2 regions of the Streptomyces sp. NPDC005393 genome follow, and region 1 is predicted to be linked to the other one. Evidence: riboswitches for the same ligand, from Rfam matches in the RefSeq annotation. Region 1 holds a riboswitch; the other holds the start of a gene.
The links. Region 1 has a riboswitch for FMN ahead of ribD (bifunctional diaminohydroxyphosphoribosylaminopyrimidine deaminase/5-amino-6-(5-phosphoribosylamino)uracil reductase RibD). Riboswitches for the same ligand answer to the same signal wherever they lie in the genome.
Positions count from the first base shown of each region.

Region 2: linked by a shared signal. The riboswitch ahead of ribB (3,4-dihydroxy-2-butanone-4-phosphate synthase) and the one ahead of ribD (bifunctional diaminohydroxyphosphoribosylaminopyrimidine deaminase/5-amino-6-(5-phosphoribosylamino)uracil reductase RibD) in region 1 are both predicted to bind FMN.

Region 1 is NZ_JBEXFG010000009.1:132,578-141,378, forward strand. It holds gene ABZS71_RS11465 (solute carrier family 23 protein) at 1-46, opposite strand, end outside; gene ABZS71_RS11470 (isocitrate lyase/phosphoenolpyruvate mutase family protein) at 116-940, opposite strand; gene ABZS71_RS11475 (winged helix-turn-helix domain-containing protein) at 1,010-1,732, opposite strand; gene ABZS71_RS11480 (MFS transporter) at 1,787-3,004, opposite strand; partial or broken gene ABZS71_RS11485 (helix-turn-helix domain-containing protein) at 3,100-3,372, shown strand; FMN riboswitch at 3,653-3,783, shown strand; gene ribD (bifunctional diaminohydroxyphosphoribosylaminopyrimidine deaminase/5-amino-6-(5-phosphoribosylamino)uracil reductase RibD) at 3,935-5,044, shown strand; gene ABZS71_RS11495 (riboflavin synthase) at 5,046-5,678, shown strand; gene ABZS71_RS11500 (bifunctional 3,4-dihydroxy-2-butanone-4-phosphate synthase/GTP cyclohydrolase II) at 5,675-7,021, shown strand; gene ribH (6,7-dimethyl-8-ribityllumazine synthase) at 7,071-7,556, shown strand; gene ABZS71_RS11510 (phosphoribosyl-ATP diphosphatase) at 7,593-7,865, shown strand; gene hisG (ATP phosphoribosyltransferase) at 7,917-8,765, shown strand.
Region 2 is NZ_JBEXFG010000005.1:197,229-206,029, reverse strand. It holds gene ABZS71_RS08195 (PhoX family phosphatase) at 1-256, shown strand, start outside; gene ligD (non-homologous end-joining DNA ligase) at 317-1,267, opposite strand; gene ABZS71_RS08185 (LysR family transcriptional regulator) at 1,383-2,432, shown strand; gene ABZS71_RS08180 (endonuclease/exonuclease/phosphatase family protein) at 2,443-3,489, opposite strand; FMN riboswitch at 3,922-4,052, shown strand; gene ribB (3,4-dihydroxy-2-butanone-4-phosphate synthase) at 4,180-4,833, shown strand; gene ABZS71_RS08170 (ATP-dependent DNA ligase) at 4,847-6,385, opposite strand; gene ABZS71_RS08165 (SpoIIE family protein phosphatase) at 6,462-7,766, shown strand; gene ABZS71_RS08160 (hypothetical protein) at 7,763-8,197, opposite strand; gene ABZS71_RS08155 (SpoIIE family protein phosphatase) at 8,511-8,801, shown strand, end outside.

The sequences.
Region 1 (8,801 bases):
GGGTGCGCCCATCGCCGTGCAAGGTCCAGCGCACGCCGAGGCCCATGACTGCTCCACTTCATTGCTGCGGGGGGATCGCACCAATGTTAGACGGCCGAAAATGTGTTCCTTGCAGCTATGTCGTCGCCGTGAAGGGATCGGACAGCGACTGCGCCTCGGCATAGCTGGGCGGATCACCGGCCGGATCGGCGCCCGGGTGGGCGATCGTCCAGGCCAGCTCGACGGCGCGGTGCAGGGCGGCGCGGAAGAGCAGCGATCCGCAGCTGATCCGCCGCACGCCGAGCTCGGCCAGCCGGTCGTAGGTGTGGCGGCCGGGGGCGAACAGGATGTTCAGCGGGGTCTCGCCGAGGTCGCGGACCAGGGCGGCGATGTCCCGTTCAGCGGTGAGCGCGGGGACGAAGACGCCGTCGGCACCCGCCCGTACATACGCCTCGGCGCGCTCGGCCGCGGCGGCCAGTGGGGGCGTCATTCCGCCACCGATGGCGGCGAGCCAGTGGGTGTCGGTGCGCGCGTTCACAAAGAGGCGGGGCACCCGCTCCTTGACCGCCGCGATCACCGCGTACTGGTGTGTCAAGGGCGCGAGGGTGCCGTCCGGGCGTCCGTCCTCGATGTTCACCCCGGCGACCCCGGCCTCGTCCAGCTCGGCCGCGAGCGCCGCGACCTCCTCGGGCCGTTCGCCGAACCCGCCCTCGATGTCGACGGTCACCAGCACCGGCAGCCGAACGATGCCGCGCGCGAGGGCGAGCGTCTGCTCGCGCGTGGCGCCGGTCGCGTCCGGCAGCCCGGCCGCCACGGCCACGCCGAGGCTGGTGGTGCCGATGGCGGGAAAGCCGCGCCGGGCGAGGGCGGCGGCGGAGGCGTGGTCCCAGGCGTTGGGGAGGAGCAGAGGGCGCTCAGCGTGGTGGAGTCGGCGGAAATCCGCGTGGGGAGAGGCGTTCATGCCGCCGACCGTAGGCGCGGATCGTTTCGGCGCCGGCCGAAGCCTGGCGCCGGCGCGTCATTCCGCGCGTCACTCGGCGAGAGTGACGCCGAGCAACTCGCGCATCGCCCGCTCGCCGTGCGCACTGACGCGCAGCGCCCGCCCGCTGCCGATCCGTACGCACCAGCCGGCGTCCAGCGTGTGCCGGCACAGCGCGGCCCCGGCCACCCCGGCCAGATGCGGGCGGCGCTCGGTCCAGTCGAGACAGCTGCGGACCATCGGCCGCCGCCCGCGCGAGGCGGCAGCCGTGAGATCGATGCCCAGGTCCTGGAACCAGGCCATCCCGGGCTCCGTCAGCGCGAACCCCGTCGCGCCCTGCAGCAGCCCGCGCTCCAGCATCGCGTCCGTGATCGCGGTGCCCAGGCGCCCGGCGAGATGGTCGTAGCAGGTCCGGGCCCGCGCCATGGCCCCGCTCGCGCTGGAGGCGCGCAGCGTACGGGGCGGGGGCGGGGGTGCGGCGTGCGCGGACAGATCCTCGATCAGCTGCGCGACCTGCGGCCCGGCCAGCCGTACGTAGCGATGCCGGCCCTGGCGCTCCTCCGCCAGCAGGCCGCCCTCGATGAGCCGGCTCAGATGCTCGCTCGCCGTCGACGCGGCGACCCCGGCGTGGCGCGCCAACTCCCCGGCGGTCCATGCGCGCCCGTCGAGCAGCGCCAGACAGATGGTGGCGCGTGTCTCATCGGCGATGAGGGAGGCCAGCCGCGCGAGTTGCGGCCCGCGGAGTCCGCCTCCGCTGTGTGCGGTGGGGGTCATGTGCCCATGATGCGCTGCCGGCGTTTCGGTCCCCACCGAACCGTTCGGGCCGGGTCAGGGGAGGGTGGCACGGGAGGACGGGCCGGGTTGGAGGGTGGGGTCCGTGGGCGGCGTGCGCAGGACGCCCGCCCCCGCCACCAGGCCCAGCGTCAACACCGTGACCAGGCAGAACGAGACCGTCAGCGAGGTCATGTCCGCGATCGAGCCCATGGCCGCCGGGGCGATCAGGCCCGAGGTGTAGGTGATCGTGGCGACGCCCGCGATGGCCTGGCTGGGGGCCGCGCCGCTGCGGCCGGCGGCGGCGAAGGCCAGAGGCACGACGACCGCGATGCCCAGGCCGATGAGGCCGAAGCCGGCGATGGCGAGGGCCGGTCCGGAGGCCGTGACGAGGAGGAGGCCGCCGAGGGTGGCGAGGACTCCGCCGGTCCGTACCGTCCGTACGGAGCCGAAGCGGGCCACCGCCGCGTCGCCGATCAACCGCGCTCCGGCCATCGTGCAGGAGAAGGCGGTGGTGCAGGCGGCGGCGACACCGGGGGAGGAGCCCATGACGTCGCGCAGGTAGACCGCAGACCAGTCCAGGCTGGCCCCCTCGGCGAAGACCGCGCAGAACCCCACCGCGCCGATGATCAGCGCGGAGCGGGGCGGGAGGGTGAAGCGGGGCGGGGGGTGCTCCTCGGGGGCGCTGCGCAGGTCGAGGACCCAGTGACAGGCCACCGCGCCGAGCACCGTGAGGACCGCGGCGGCGACGCCGAGGTGCAGCCGGGCGTCCGCGTCGGCGTGGGCGGCGACCGTGCCCGCGGCCGAGCCGGTGAGCGCGCCAACGCTCCACATTCCGTGCAGCCCGGACATGATCGGGCGGCCGAGGCGGGTCTCGATCTCCACGCCGAGGGCGTTCATGGCGACGTCGGACATCCCGGCGCTCGCGCCGGAGAGGAAGAGCGCGCCGCACAGCCAGCTCAGCCCGGGGGCGAGCGGGGGCATCACCAGCCACGCGCACCACAGGGCGAGCAGCCCGCGCAGCGCCGCGCGGGCGCCGAAGCGGTGGCTGATCCGCCCGGCCAGCGGCATCGCGACGGAGGCGCCGATCGCGGGGAAGGCGAGCGCGAGGCCGAGTTGGCCGGCGCTGATGTCCAACCGCTCCTGGATCCAGGGGATGCGGGTGGCGAAGTTGCCGGTGACCGCGCCGTGGACGGCGAACACCGCCGCGACGGCCACCCGCGCCCGCCGTACCTGGGGCATCCCGGGTGTCCGGGAGTCCGTACCACCGCCCATGTCTGTCGCACGCTCCTCGTGGCGCGGCTTTCCGACGATAAGTCCTCAGCCGAATGCCCGGCCGAGCGGAAACTATCAGGAAGCCTGCCTGATAGATGGAGTTCTCCCGGCAGCCGGTCTGGAAGGATCCCGGCACGACGTCGACGCGCGTGCCCGTGGCGGGCCGCACCGCCTCTCCGAGTACGGCACGGACCATCAATGACCGCCTGGCCCTGCAACTTCTCAAGGACGGGGGCCCGTTGACCGCGGGGCAGCTCAAAACGCTGACCGGCCTGTCCCGCCCCACCATCGCGGACCTGGTCGAGCGGCTGCGGGCGGCCGGGCTGGTGGCGGTCGTGGGCGAGTCGGGGGCGGAGCGGCGCGGCCCCACGTCGCCCGCATGTCGCCGCTGCGTACGCGGGTACGCGCCGGGGCGGTGGGCGGCGGCGGGGTGCTGCGCGGTGCGGTGCTGACCGCGATGGACGCGGCGCACAACGAGCCGTTCGGCGCCCGGTAGCCCCCCGCCCGGCGGGATCTGTGGGCGGTACGGCCCGCCGTCGAGCAGCTCGACAGCATCGCGCTCGCGCAGGGCGAGTGAGCCACACCACATGGGGCCCGGCTCCACCTGCGGCAATGACCCGTGGCACACTGGGGCCGTACCAGTGACGTCAGCGCACTCCGGGGTCGGTGAAAATCCGAACCGGCGGTTACAGTCCGCGACCCGTCCGCCGCCAGCGGCCGGTTGACCAGGTGAAATTCCTGGACCGACGGTTAGAGTCCGGATGGGAGGCAGTGCGCGGCGGTAGCGACATCACCGGTGCGCCGCCATTGGCGGGCCGCCCTTTCGGCGCGGGCCCGTTGTCCCGATCGCGGCGTGCTGGCGGCGGCGTTTCCGTCTCTTGTCTTACTCGACAGCCCCGGAGTCCGTGCCCGAAGAGGCAGGAGGACCCGGTGGCCACCGCAGCCGAAGCCGAAGCGATGCGCCGTGCCGTCGCGCTCGCCGCCCGCGGCCTCGGCCACACCAGCCCCAACCCCGTCGTCGGCTGCGTCGTGCTCGACGCCGACGGCCGCATCGTCGGCGAGGGCTGGCATCAGCGGGCTGGCGGCCCCCACGCCGAGATCCACGCGCTGCGCGAGGCGGGGGAGCGGGCCCGCGGCGGCACCGCCCTGGTCACCCTCGAACCCTGTAACCACACCGGCCGCACCGGCCCCTGTGCCCAGGCGCTCATCGACGCCGGGATCGCCCGTGTCCGCTACGCGGTCGCCGATCCCACCGCCCAGGCCAGGGGCGGCGGCGCCACCCTCGCCGCCGCGGGGATCGACGTCGAGGCGGGAGCGCTGGCGCAGGAGGCCGAGGCGGTCAACGAAGCCTGGCTGACGTCGATGCGGCGCGGCCGCCCCTTCGTGCTGTGGAAGTACGCGGCCACCCTGGACGGGCGCAGCGCGGCCGCCGACGGCACCAGCCGCTGGATCACCTCGGCCGCGTCCCGCGCCGATGTGCACCGGCTGCGCGCGGAGGCGGACGCCGTCGTCGTCGGCTCCGGCACCCTGCGCGCCGACGACCCCCATCTGGCCGTACGGGACCGGGAGGGCGCGAGGCAGCCGCTGCGCGTCGTCGTCGACACCAACGCGACCGTGAAGCCTGACGCCCGGGTCCTGGACGACGCGGCGCCCACCCTGATCGCGGTGGCCGAGGACGCCGACACCGACCGTCTGCCGGGCGGCGCCGAGACCGTGCGGCTGCCGCGCGCCCAAGACGGCGGGGGGCTCGACATCGCCGCGCTCCTCGCCGAACTGCACGGCCGTGGGGTGCGCTCCGTCCTGCTGGAGGGCGGCCCCACCCTCGCCGGGGCGTTCCTCGCCGCGGGCGCCGTCGACAAGGTCGTCGGCTATCTCGCCCCCGTACTGCTCGGTGCGGGCCCCGCCGCCCTCGCCGACGCCGGAATCACCACCATCGCCCGGGCGTTGCGCCTCGATACGGCCGAAGTCACCCGGCTCGGCCCCGATCTGCGCATCACCGCCCACCCCGTCGCCCCCGCCCCCCTCGCCGAGGAGAACTGAAGTGTTCACCGGAATTGTCGAAGAACTGGGTGAGATCGTCGCCATCGAGAACCTGGGCGACGCCTCCCGCTTCCAGGTGCGCGGCCCCGTCGTCACCGAGGGTGCGAAGCATGGCGACTCCATCGCCGTCAACGGCGTCTGTCTCACCGTCGTCGACATCCACGAGGGCGGCGGAGGCGGCGAGTTCAGCGCCGATGTCATGGCCGAGACCCTGAACCGCTCCAGCCTCGGCGCGCTCACCGTCGGCTCCCGGGTCAACCTGGAGCGCCCGATGGCGCTCGGCGGGCGGCTCGGCGGCCACATCGTCCAGGGCCACGTCGACGGCACCGGCACGATCGTCGAGCGCAAGCTCTCCGAGCACTGGGAGATCGTGAGCATCTCGCTGCCCGCCGAGCTGAGCCGCTATGTCGTCGAGAAGGGCTCCATCACGGTCGACGGCATCAGCCTGACCGTCGTCGACGCGGGCCCCGACTACTTCACCGTCAGTCTCATCCCGACCACGCTCGCGCTCACCACGCTCGGGGTCAAGCAGTCCGGCGACCCGGTCAACCTCGAGGTGGACGTGCTCGCCAAATACGTCGAGCGGCTGCTGGGACGGGACGCCGGCGCCCAGAAGAAGGAGGCCATCGCATGAGTGAGGCACACGCGGTCACCGAGCCGCAGCCGACGACCGCGCCCGCACCGCTGCGCCCCCCGCGCCGCGCGGGGGAGTGGCCCGACGAGCTGGCGCTGGACACCGTCGAGCGGGCCATCGCCGAGATCGCCGCGGGCCGCCCCGTCGTGGTCGTGGACGACGAGGACCGGGAGAACGAGGGCGATCTCATCATCGCCGCCGAGACGATCACCCCGGAGCACGTCGCGTTCATGATGACCGAGTGCCGCGGGCTGATCTGCGCCACCCTGGACGCCGCCGACATCGACCGGCTCGAACTGCCGCAGATGGTCGAGCACAACTCCGAGTCCATGCGCACCGCCTTCACCGTCTCGGTCGACGCCACCGCCGAGCACGGCGTCGGCACCGGCATCTCCGCCGCCGACCGGGCCACCACCCTGCGGCTGCTGGCCGACCCGGACAGCACCCCAGCCGACTTCGCCCGCCCAGGCCACATCTTCCCGCTGCGCGCCCGCCCCGGCGGCGTGCTCGCCCGCAACGGCCACACCGAGGCCGGGGTGGACCTGGCCCGGCTCGCGGGGCTGCGCCCGGCGGCCGCGATCGTCGAGATCGCGGGGGAGGACGGTGCGATGCTGCGCCTGCCCGAGCTGGTCGCCTTCGCGCGTAAGCACGGTCTCGCGATCATCTCCATCGAGGACCTGATCGCCCACCGCAGGCCCGCCGAGCCCCTGGTGAAGCGCGAGGCCGAGACCCGGCTGCCCACCGCCTTCGGGGACTTCCAGGCGTACGGCTACCGCGCGACCACCGACGGGGTCGAGCACATCGCGCTCGTCCAGGGCGAGATCGGCGACGGCGAGGACGTCCTCGTCCGGGTTCACTCCGAATGCCTCACCGGCGATGTCTTCCACTCGCTGCGCTGCGACTGCGGCCCCCAGCTGCACGCCTCGCTGAAGCGGGTCACCGTCGAGGGGCGCGGCGTCGTCCTGTATCTGCGCGGCCACGAGGGGCGCGGCATCGGGCTGCTGTCCAAGCTGCGCGCGTACGAGCTCCAGGAGCTGGGCCGGGACACCCTGGACGCCAATCTGGAGCTCGGCCTGCCCGCCGACGCCCGCGACTACGCCGCGGGCGCGGAGATCCTCGCCGACCTCGGCGTGCGCTCCCTGCGGCTGATGACCAACAACCCCGAGAAGACCACGGCCCTGGTCCGGCACGGGCTGCGGGTCACCGGCCGGGAGCCGATGCCCGTCCAGGCCGGGGAGCACAATCTGCGCTACCTGCGGACCAAGCGGGACCGGATGGGGCATGACCTGCCGTGGCTGGACGGCGACCGCGCCGAGCCCGTGTCCGCCTGCGGCAATCAGTAAGCACACCAAGTACACCCGTACGTATGAAAGATCTGCACCGAGGAGAGACGTGAGCGGTAAGGGCGCCCCCGAACTGTCCGTGAAGAACTGCGGGGACCTGCGCGTCGCCGTCATCGCCGCACAGTGGCACGAGAAGGTGATGGACGGACTGGTCGACGGCGCCCTGCGCGCCCTCGGCGAGCTGGGCATCGACGAGCCCACCCTGCTGCGGGTGCCCGGCAGCTTCGAACTGCCGGTGGTCGCGAAGGTCCTCGCCGCCCGCGGCTACGACGCGATCGTGGCGCTGGGCGTCGTCATCCGTGGCGGCACCCCCCACTTCGACTATGTCTGCCAGGGCGTCACCCAGGGCCTCACCCAGGTCAGCGTGGACACCGGCGTCCCCATCGGCTTCGGCGTGCTGACCTGCGACACCGAGGAGCAGGCCCTCGACCGGGCCGGGATCGCGGGCTCCAGCGAGGACAAGGGCCACGAGGCGGTCACCGCCGCCGTCGCCACCGCCACCACCCTGCGCTCGGTCGCCGAACCCTGGCGCTGAGTGGTGTCGCGCGACCCAAGTAGGATGACGGACACCATGCCCAAGAAGACGTTCGAGGAGCTCTTCACCGAGCTCCAGCAGAAGGCCGCCACGGCCGACCCCGCCACCTCCCGCACCGCCGAGCTGCTCCAGTCCGGTGTGCACGCCATCGGCAAGAAGGTGGTGGAGGAGGCCGCCGAGGTGTGGATGGCCGCGGAGTACGAAAGCGACGCGGCCACCGCCGAGGAGATCTCCCAGCTCCTCTACCACCTTCAGGTGATGATGGTCGCCCGGGGCCTGACCCTCGACGACGTCTACGCCCACCTCTGACACACCCCCGCCCTCCCAGCCCGTCCCTCGCGACCGAAGGAAAGAACACTCATGCTGCGCATCGCCGTCCCCAACAAGGGTTCACTGTCCGAGCCTGCGTCGGCGATGCTCCATGAGGCGGGCTACCGGCAGCGCAAGGACCGCAGGGAGCTCGTCCTCGTCGACGCCGACAACGGGGTGGAGTTCTTCTTCCTGCGCCCCCGCGACATCGCCGTGTACGTCGGCTCCGGCCGGCTCGACATCGGCATCACCGGCCGCGATCTGCTGCTGGACTCCGGCTCCCAGGCCGAGGAGATCATGCAGCTCGGCTTCGCCGGGTCCACCTTCCGCTACGCCACCCGCCCCGGCACCGCGAAGGACGTCACCGAGTTCGGCGGCATGACCGTGGCCACCTCCTTCGCCGGCCTGGTCACCAAGCACCTCGCCGACAGCGGGGTGGACGCCGCCGTGGTGCACCTGGACGGTGCCGTCGAGACCGCCATCCAGCTCGGCGTCGCCGAGGTCATCGCCGATGTCGTCGAGACCGGCACGACCCTGCGCAACGCGGGCCTGGAGATCATCGGCGAGCCGATCCTGGAGTCGGAGGCGATCGTCATCCGCCGCACCGGCGCCCCCACCGACGACCCCAAGGTGCAGCAGTTCCTCCGCCGGATGCAGGGTGTGCTGGTGGCCCGGCGCTACGTGATGATGGACTACGACATCCGGGTCGAGCAGGTGGAGCGCGCCGTGGCGCTGACCCCCGGCCTCGAGTCGCCCACCGTCTCCCCGCTGCACCACGAGGGCTGGGTCGCGGTCCGCTCGATGGTCCCCGCCAAGGACGCCCAGCGGATCATGGACGAGCTGTACGAGCTGGGTGCCCGGGCGATCCTCACCACCGGCATCCACGCCTGCCGCCTCTGATCCCCCTGCCGCCCCCTCTCCACGCCCTCTCACGAG
Region 2 (8,801 bases), on a different contig from region 1:
CGGGCTGTTCGGCGTCGCGACCGCGGGCGACCGCCGCGGTGAGGTCAGGCAGTTCCTGACCGTGCCGACCGGTGCCGAGACCTGCGGGCCGATCGTCCAGGACCGGCGGGTGCTGGTGGCGGTGCAGCACCCGGGCGAGGTCGACGGCGCGAGCGTGGAGAAGCCCGCGTCCAGCTGGCCGGACGGACCGGGCAAGCTGACCCGCCCGTCGGTGATCAGCGTCTGGCGGCGCGACGGCGGCGGCATCGGCGCCTAGCGGAAGCGCCTGGCCGCTCCCGCCCGCAGCCCCGCCCGGCCCAGCCGGCAGCCGCCCGGCCTAGCCGCTCCCGCCCTCGGTAAGCCGCTCCAGCCGCCTCCGGGGCGTGCGCAGCGAACGGCCCCTGGTGCCCGTACGGGCCCAGGGGTCGTCGCTCAGCCGCTCCTCGACGGTCCGAAGGGTCCAGCGGTCGGCTGTCAGCTCCGGATCGTCCAGCTCCGCGCCATCGATCGGCGTGGCGACGGGGGCGCCGGGCCGGGCGCGCACCGCGTACGGGGCCACCGCCGTCTGCGCGTAGGCGTTGCGCTGGGTGTCGAGGTAGAGCCGGCCGCGCCGCGCGGCCTTGCGCGCCGCGGTGGTGAGCCGGTCGGGGTGGCGGGCGGCCAGCGCGTCGGCGGCGTCGCGGGCGAAGGCGCGTACGGAGTCGAAGTCCGCGCGGCGGTCGAGCGGGACGATGACATGCAGCCCTCGGGAGCCGGTGGTCATCAGCAGTCCGGGCAGCCCGAGCTCGCCGAGCAGCCCGCACATCCGCCGTGCCGCCCACCGCACCTCCTCGAATCCGGATCCGTCGGCGCCGGGCTTCTCGGGTGGGTCGAGGTCGAAGACCAGCCGGTCGGGGTGGTCGGGCCGGTCGACGCGGGAGAGCCAGGGGTGCGGGGTGACGCACGCCTGACCGGCGAGGTAGACGAGGGTCGCGGTGTCGTCGCACACCACATGGGTGACCTTGCCGCCTTCTTTCGGGAGAACGGCCCGGCGCACCCAGTCCGGAAAGTAGTCGGGGGCGTTCTTCTGCATGAGCGGTTTTCCGCCGATGCCGTCCGGATGGCGTTCCATCATCAAGGGGCGGTCCCGCAAGTGGGGGATCATCCGCCGGGAGACCGCGCGGTAGTACTCGGCGAGATCGAATTTGGTGATCCCGTCATCGGGGAAGAGCACTTTTTCCGGACGGCTGATCTCCAGCGTGCGGCGCCCGGCTCTGACCTTCCGTACATCGGTCCGTTTCGCAGTCATATCGGACGCGGGTAACCGTGCGGATCCATGACTAAACTCCGAAGTCATAAAAAGGGCCGCAGGGGGAAGTGGGGGAATGATGCGCAGCAGAATGCTGCAAAGTCCGCTCGAGCTTATGGACACCACAATGGACCAGCTCCGCACGCTGATCATGGTCCATGAGGCCGGTACCGCGCTGCGTGCCGCACGGGTTCTGGGCCGTGAACAGTCCAGCGTTCAAAAACAGCTCGACACCATGAACCGGAACTTCCGCGAGCTGTGCGGCGAACCGCTCGTCCTCAAACAGGGACGCGGCAAGGATGTGCTGTTCACCGGCACCGGAGAAGCCCTTGTCGCCTTGGCGCGCGGAACGCTCGGCGACTGGCTGGACGGAATCCATGAGTCCCGGCGCCGCCTCGGCACCACCCTGGCGGTGGGCGCCACGCGCCTGACCCTCGGCCATCTGGCGGCCGCCGGGGAGCGGGTCGCCGAGGAGTTCCGGCGGCGCGCCATCGAGCTCAAGGTCGGGCATGTGCGCACCCGTGACGTCCTGGCCAAGCTGCGCGCCCAGGAGGTCGATCTGGTCTGCGGCACCGTGGTGACCAGGCCGGACGGCGACCGGGAACTCGAAGCCTTCGAGGTGATGGAGTGGCGCCGCAGCGGGGTGTCGCTGCTGACCAATCTGCCCGCGAGCGAGCTGCCCGGCCCGACCGTCCCGACCAGTGAGCTGCGCACGCTTCCGCTGGTGGTCTCGGCCGGCGGGCAGATGGCCGGGGTGCTGCGCACCTGGTTCGGCGCCGAGTACCGCGACACGCTGCGTATCGCCGCCGAGATCGACACCGTCAACTACGGCCTTGAGCTGCTGCGTTCCGGGGTGCTGCGCGGCTGCATGCTGGTCACCAAGGGTGTCGCGGACGCGGCGGGCGATCCCGGGGTCGCGTACGGGCGCGGGCTGCGCGCCGTCGAGCTGGTCAATGACACGGGGCCGCGGCTGGAGGTGCTGCTCGGCGCCTTCGCCCGGCGCGGCGAACGCGCCCATTACGACGCCGCCCACCCGCTCAATCTGCTGTGGAACGCGCTCGCGGAAGGGAACGCGCGGTGGCGGCGCGAGCAGCGCTGGCCCACGGACGGCCTGGAGCCGGAGCCGTTCGAGCTGGGCAGTTCGTACGATCCGGGCGAGAGCTGACCCGCACACCTCACCCCTGGCCCTGGTGTCCGTACAGGTCCAGCTCCACCAGCAGCGCCCGGTGGTCCGTATCGCGCAGATCCACAAAGCGGGCCGTGCGGGGCCGTAGCGCGTCGCTGACCAGGACATGGTCGATCTGCGCGCCCAGCGCCGGGGCCGTGGCGCTCGGCCAGCTGGGCGTCCGTGACACCCCGGCGGCCCGTGCGCTGTCCCGCATTCCGGTGTCCAGCAGCGCCCGGAAGGCGGCGTGGTCCTGGGTCGCGTTGAAGTCGCCCGCGATGAGGGTGGGTTCGCCGCCCCGGTCGGCGGCGTAGGCGCGCAGCCGCCCCAACTCGGTGCGCCATAGGTCCAGCTGCCCCGGCATGGGCGGCATCGGATGCGCGACCTGCAGCCGCAGCGGCTGCCCGGCGATCCGGGCGACCGCCCCCGGCATCGCCAGTTCGCCGCGCACCCCCTCCTCCTTGGTCAGCGGGTACCGGCTCAGGATGGCCGAGCCCTCGGCGGGGCGGCCGGTGACGATGTTCCGGTACGGATAGGCCTCGCGTACGGCCGCGGATTCGAGCGCCGCCGCGCACCGTACGTCGCACTCCTGGACGGACACCATGTCCGGCCGCTCCCTTCGCAGTGCGGCCAGCAGCCCGTCGGTGGCCCCGCCGAACTCCAGGTTGGCGGTCAGCACCCGCAGATGGGCGAGGACCGGCCCGTGCGGGGCGGGTGCCGATCCGTTGTCGTACGGCTGGACGAACCACCCGGTGACCGACGCGGCGATCAGCGCCCAGCCGCACCCCAGTGGCCAGCGCGCGGCCGTGCTGAGGAGCAGCCCGAGCGCTGCCGGGATCAGCAGCCAGGGCAGGAAGGCGAGCAACTGCGGTACGGGCGTGATGCCGTCGGTGTCCGCGGCCCGGCAGGCCGCCACCACGCTCACCAGGGCCAGCGGCGGGACCGCGGACCAGGCCGTCAGCCGCCGTGCCCGGCCGGCGGGGAGCGTGACGAGGCGGCGGGCGGCCGGCGGCCGCCCGGAGCCGGCGGCTTGGTCCTCCGCGACTGTCGTCTCCAACGGTGGGCCTCTCGATCGGGGTGGGGGCACTCATTCTCTCCCGCGGTCGAAGGTATGGACCTTGACGCGTCGATGGGGTCCGGCTAACTTCCCGGAGGCCCACCGGAGTTCATGTCGAGATCCATTGTTCATGCATACGAACAACCGTATGAGCACCCCCCACCGACAGGAGAGCCGCCCCCCCCATGCGCCCCGAACCCCGGTATCTCGCCCTCGCCGCAGCGCTGGCCGCGCTGCTCGCGGGGCGTCCTCACCGTCCCGGCCTCGGCCGCCAGGATTTCTGGGCTGGGAGACCCTGACCCACGCGGAGGACCCCGCGTGGACCAACTCTCCAGTACGGATGAGCGCTTGGGGACATGTCAGCAGATGAGGTGTGAGGCTTGACACTTCGTCAGCGATGCGGCCCTGTGCCAAAATGCTCCACAGCGTTTTTCGCGTGCTCCGGGGTCGGTGAAACTCCGAACCGGCGGTGACAGTCCGCGACCCGGCCGAATCCATCGGCCGGCCGACCCGGTGCGATTCCGGGACCGACGGTGAAAGTCCGGATGGTAGGAGGTACGCGGCGGCACCCTGTGCCGCGCGGTGGCGCTCGCATTCGAACCGAGTCGCCTGGACCGCGCACCGCGTTGCCCTTGCCCGTCTCCCCCCGGACGTCGATCCGTAGGGAACAGGGCAGGAGGGCCGTAGGCCATGACAGTCACCGAGCAGCCGGTGGAGACCGAGCGTCTTCTCGCCGTGGAGCAGGCGATCGAGGCGTTCGCGGAGGGCGGCTTCGTCGTGATCCACGGCGAGGAGTCCCGCGAGAACGAGGGCGACCTCGTGGTCGCCGCGGAGCATACGCACGAAGACGCGCTACGACAGATGCTGGACCATACCTCCGGCGTGGTCTGTGTGGCGCTGCCGCACGACCGCGCCGGCCGGTTGGCTCTGCCGCAGATGGTGGAGGAGAACACCGGGCTCCGCGAGACCGCCTTCACCGTCTCCGTGGATCTGCTCGGCCCCACCACCACCGGAGTCTGCGCCGTCGACCGCTCACGCACCATCCAGGCGCTCGCCGATCCGCACACCACCCCCGAGCAGCTGGGGCGCCCCGGGCATGTCTTCCCGGTGCGCGCGGTGCCGGGCGGGGTGCTGGAGCGCGCGGAGAGGGCGGAGGCGGCCGTCGATCTGTCCCTGCTGGCGGGGCTGTCCGGGGTCACCACGATGTGCGAAGTGGTCACGGCGGACTGGAGCGTGGCATGCCACGGCGACCTCAGCCGGCTGGCCGCGAGCCGGCTGATGCCCATGATCTCGGTGGCGGACCTCGCGGCCTACCGGCTGGCGAGGCAGGCGCTGGGCCGCTGAGGGCCCGGCGCGGTCAACTCCTGCGCAGCGCCAGCACCGCCTCCAGGGTGTCCGCCTGATCCGCCGGTTTGTCCTCCCGGTAGCGCAGCACCCGCGCGAAGCGCAGGGTCACCCCCGCCGGATAGCGGGACGAGCGCTGCAGACCGTCGAAGGCCACCTCCACCACCAGTTCGGGCCGCACCCGCACCACCCCTCCGTCGTCGCTGACCGCGAGCCCCAGCAGCGCCTCCGTCTGCCAGGCCAGCAGCGCGTCGGTGAGCCCCTTGAAGGTCTTGCCCAGCATCACGAACGTGCCGTCCGGCTGCCGCGCGCCCAGATGGAGGTTGGACAGCTTTCCGGTCCGGCGGCCATGCCCCCACTCGGCGGCCAGCACCACCAGATCCAGCGTGTGCACCGGTTTGACCTTGAGCCAGGACGCCCCGCGCCGGCCCGCGCCGTACGGCGCCTCCAGCGCCTTGGCCACCACTCCCTCGTGCCCCTGGGCCAGTACGTCCGCGGCGAACTCCCGCGCCGCCCGCCGGGTCCGCGGATCCCGCGGGTCCTCCGCCACCAGCCGCCGCACCCGCCGGGGTCCGGGGGCGATCCGGGCCAGTTCGGCGTGGCGCTCCCGGGCCGGGAGGGCGAGCAGATCGCGGTCGTCCACCGCGAGCAGATCGAAGAAGACGGGGTACAGCGGCAGCGCCGCCGACGCCCCGGCCACATCGAGCCGGGAGCCGACCCGGCCGGAGATCTCCTGGAACGGCCGCGGCCGCCCCTCCTCGTCCAGCGAGATGACCTCGCCGTCGAGGATCGCCCGCTCCACCTCCAGCTCCCGCGCCGCCGTGACCACCTCCGGCAGCCGCTCGGTGATCTCGTCGAGGGTGCGGGTGTAGATCCGTACGTCCTCCCCGTCCCGGTGCACCTGCACCCGGATGCCGTCGAGCTTCTCCTCGACCACACAGGGGCCGAGCCGGTCCATGGCCTCGTCCAGATCCTTCGCGCTGTGAGCCAGCATCGGCAGCACCGGCCGCCCGACCTCCAGCCGGAAGCCGGCCAGCGCGTCCGGGCCGCGCGCCAGCAGCGCCTCGGCGACCGCGCCCAGCGAACCGCCGAGCATCACCGCCCGCCGCACCTCGGCGGCCGGGGCGCCCACCGCCTGGGCGAGCCCCTCCACGGCCAGCGCCTCCAGTGCGCCCTGCCGCAGCTCGCCGCCGATCAGACCGAGCAGAAAGCGCTGCTCCTCCTCGGTCGCGTCGGACATCAGCCGGCCCACCAGCCGTGTGCGCTCGGCCGTCGCGCCGGTGCCGGAGACCGCCGCCACCCGGCCCAGGGTCTCGTGCACATCGAGGACCGCGAGCCGCGGCTCGGCGGCGGGCTCGCGCCGCTGCCGCAGGGTGGACCAGCCCACCCCGGTCCGGCGCTGCGGCAGCTTGCCCGCGAGATACGTGATCACCACGGGCGCCTCGGCCGGCTCCGTGCGGCGGAACAGCCGGGCCAGGGCGGCGATCTTCTCCGAGCGGGCGGCGGTGGCCGCGACCTCCCGCGAGGTCCGCGCGACGTCAGCCAGCAGCATAGATCCAGAGTGCCCTCGCCGGCCGCCGCCACACGCGTTCCGACGGGCTGGGGCCGCGCGGCGGGCATACATTGGCATGAGGGTCCGTACAGAGGGACCGGGTGGAAGGGGGCGGGCGAGGCCGGCGCAGAAGGGCCGTACTCACAGGGAGCGCGCCACGGGACAGCACATCGACTACGAAGCTCTCTTCGAGGCCATCCCGAGCCCGATTCTGGTGCTGAGCCCCGACCTGATGATCGTCGCGGTCAACGCGGCATATCTGCGGGTCACCCGGCGTACCCGCGAGGATCTGCTCGGCCGGTACGTCTTCGACGCCTTTCCCGACAACCCGGCCCGCCCGGAGACCACCAGCACCCGCAATCTGGAGGCGTCGCTGCGCCGCGTGCTGCGCACGGGGGAGCGGGACGCCATAGGGCTGGAGAAGTACGACATCCCGGTGCCGGACGCCGAGGGCGGGTTCGAGGAGCGGTACTGGAGCCAGATCAACATGCCCGTGCGCGGCCGGGCCGGCACGGTCGAGCTGATCGTCCACCGGGTCGAGGACGTGACGGCGTTCGTCGGCCGGAGCGAGACCCCGAGCCCTCAGGACCGGGCAACGGACGCGGACTTCTACATCCGCGCCCGGGAGCTCCAGGAGCTCAACGAACGGCTGCGGCAGGCCCACGCCCGGGAGCGCGAGACCGCGCTGGCCCTGCAGCGGGCGATGCTGCCCGCGAGCCCGCTGGAGGAGCATCCGTACGCGGCCGTGCGCTACCGCCCCGCCGTGGGCTCGCTGAACGTATGCGGCGACTGGTACGAGCTGACCGATCTGGCCGACGGCCGGATCGCCGTCGCGGTGGGCGATGTGGTCGGCCAGGGGCTGGAGGCCGCCTGTGTGATGGGGCAGCTGCGCAGCGCGCTGTCGGCCGCGACCAGGGCCGCGGAGGGGCCCGCGCAGGCGCTGGAGGTGCTCGGTCTGTACGCCCGCTTCGTCGAGGGGGCGCTGGCCGCGACCGCCGTGCAGGTCGTGATCGACCCGGCCGCGCACACCGTCGCGTACAGCTGCGCGGGCCATCCGCCGCCCATGCTGCTCCGGCTCCAGGGCACCGTCGAGCTGCTCGACCAGGCCACCGATCCGCCGCTGGGCGCCCGGCCCGAACATGTCCGGCGGCCGCAGGCCAGCATCGGTTACGCCACGGGGTCCACCCTCGTCCTCTACACCGACGGGCTGATTGAGCGCCGCGAGGAGGACATCGACGTCGGGCTGGACCGGCTCATCGCCAGCCTGTCCCGCCACAGCGGGCTCCACCCGGAGCCGATGGCGGACGCGCTGCTGGCCGATCTCGGCGTCACGGGCGGCCCGGCCGCCGACGACACCGCGCTGGTGGTGATCGGACTCTAGGACTTCTCCTCCGCCGTCCCACCGCCCGCGCACAGCGCCCAGATGACGAAGCCGTCGACGATGAGCAGCACCATGGCCCACACCGGGAAGTACGGCAGCCACAGGAAATTGGCGATCAGCCCGAGACCGGCCAGCACCACCCCCATGACGCGGGCCCACATCGCACCGGTGAACACCGCGAACCCGGTGAGCAGGATGGCGATGCCGAGGAACAGATGAATCCATCCCCACCCGGTGAGGTCGAACTGGAAGACATAGCTCTCCGTGACCACGAACACCTGGTCGTTGCGCAGGGCCGCGATGCCCTGGAACAGGGTCATCAGCCCACCGAAGATCATCATGACCGCCGCGAAGACGAGCCATCCGCCCACGGCCCCGTAAGCGTGGCCCGGGGCGGCTCCTGTCTGAACTCCACCGGCGTGACTGGCCATTTCGGGCTCCTTCGTCAGGCACAATCGGCAACCATACGGCCCCGATTCACGGCATACGTGGTGAATTGCCGTGACTTCAGACTGGCATAGACCCCAGGGCTCGGCACCCCGCGTGGTGAACGGGCGGTGCGCACCGAAAGTGATCGACTGTGAACAGAATGTGCTGCATGGGGTCGAGGTGGGGCTGAGGGGCTCGCCTTCCGGGAATTCCCAGTGTAGATGTATATATATGGCCCGGTTTAAGGGTCGATCGTGGGCTGCCTGCATCTTCCCCGGTCGGCGCCCACGGAGTCCGCGGCGTGAGCGCCCACAGGTGGCGGGACGGCGCTTTCCACCGTGGCTGAGCGTACGCAGCGTCGCGGGCCAGGTCTTCGTTCTCCAGCTGGTCATCGTGCTCTTGCTCGGCGCCGCCGCGACCGTCGCGTTGGTGCTCCAGGTACGGCGCGACGCCACCGAGGAGGCGCGCGGCCGGTCACTGGCCGTCGCCCAGACCTTCGCCGCCTCGCCGGGGATCGTGCAGGCGCTGCACTCCCGCAACCCGACGGCCGTGCTCCAGCCGAAGGCCGAGGCCGCGCGGAAGAAGTCCGGGCTCGACTTCGTGGTC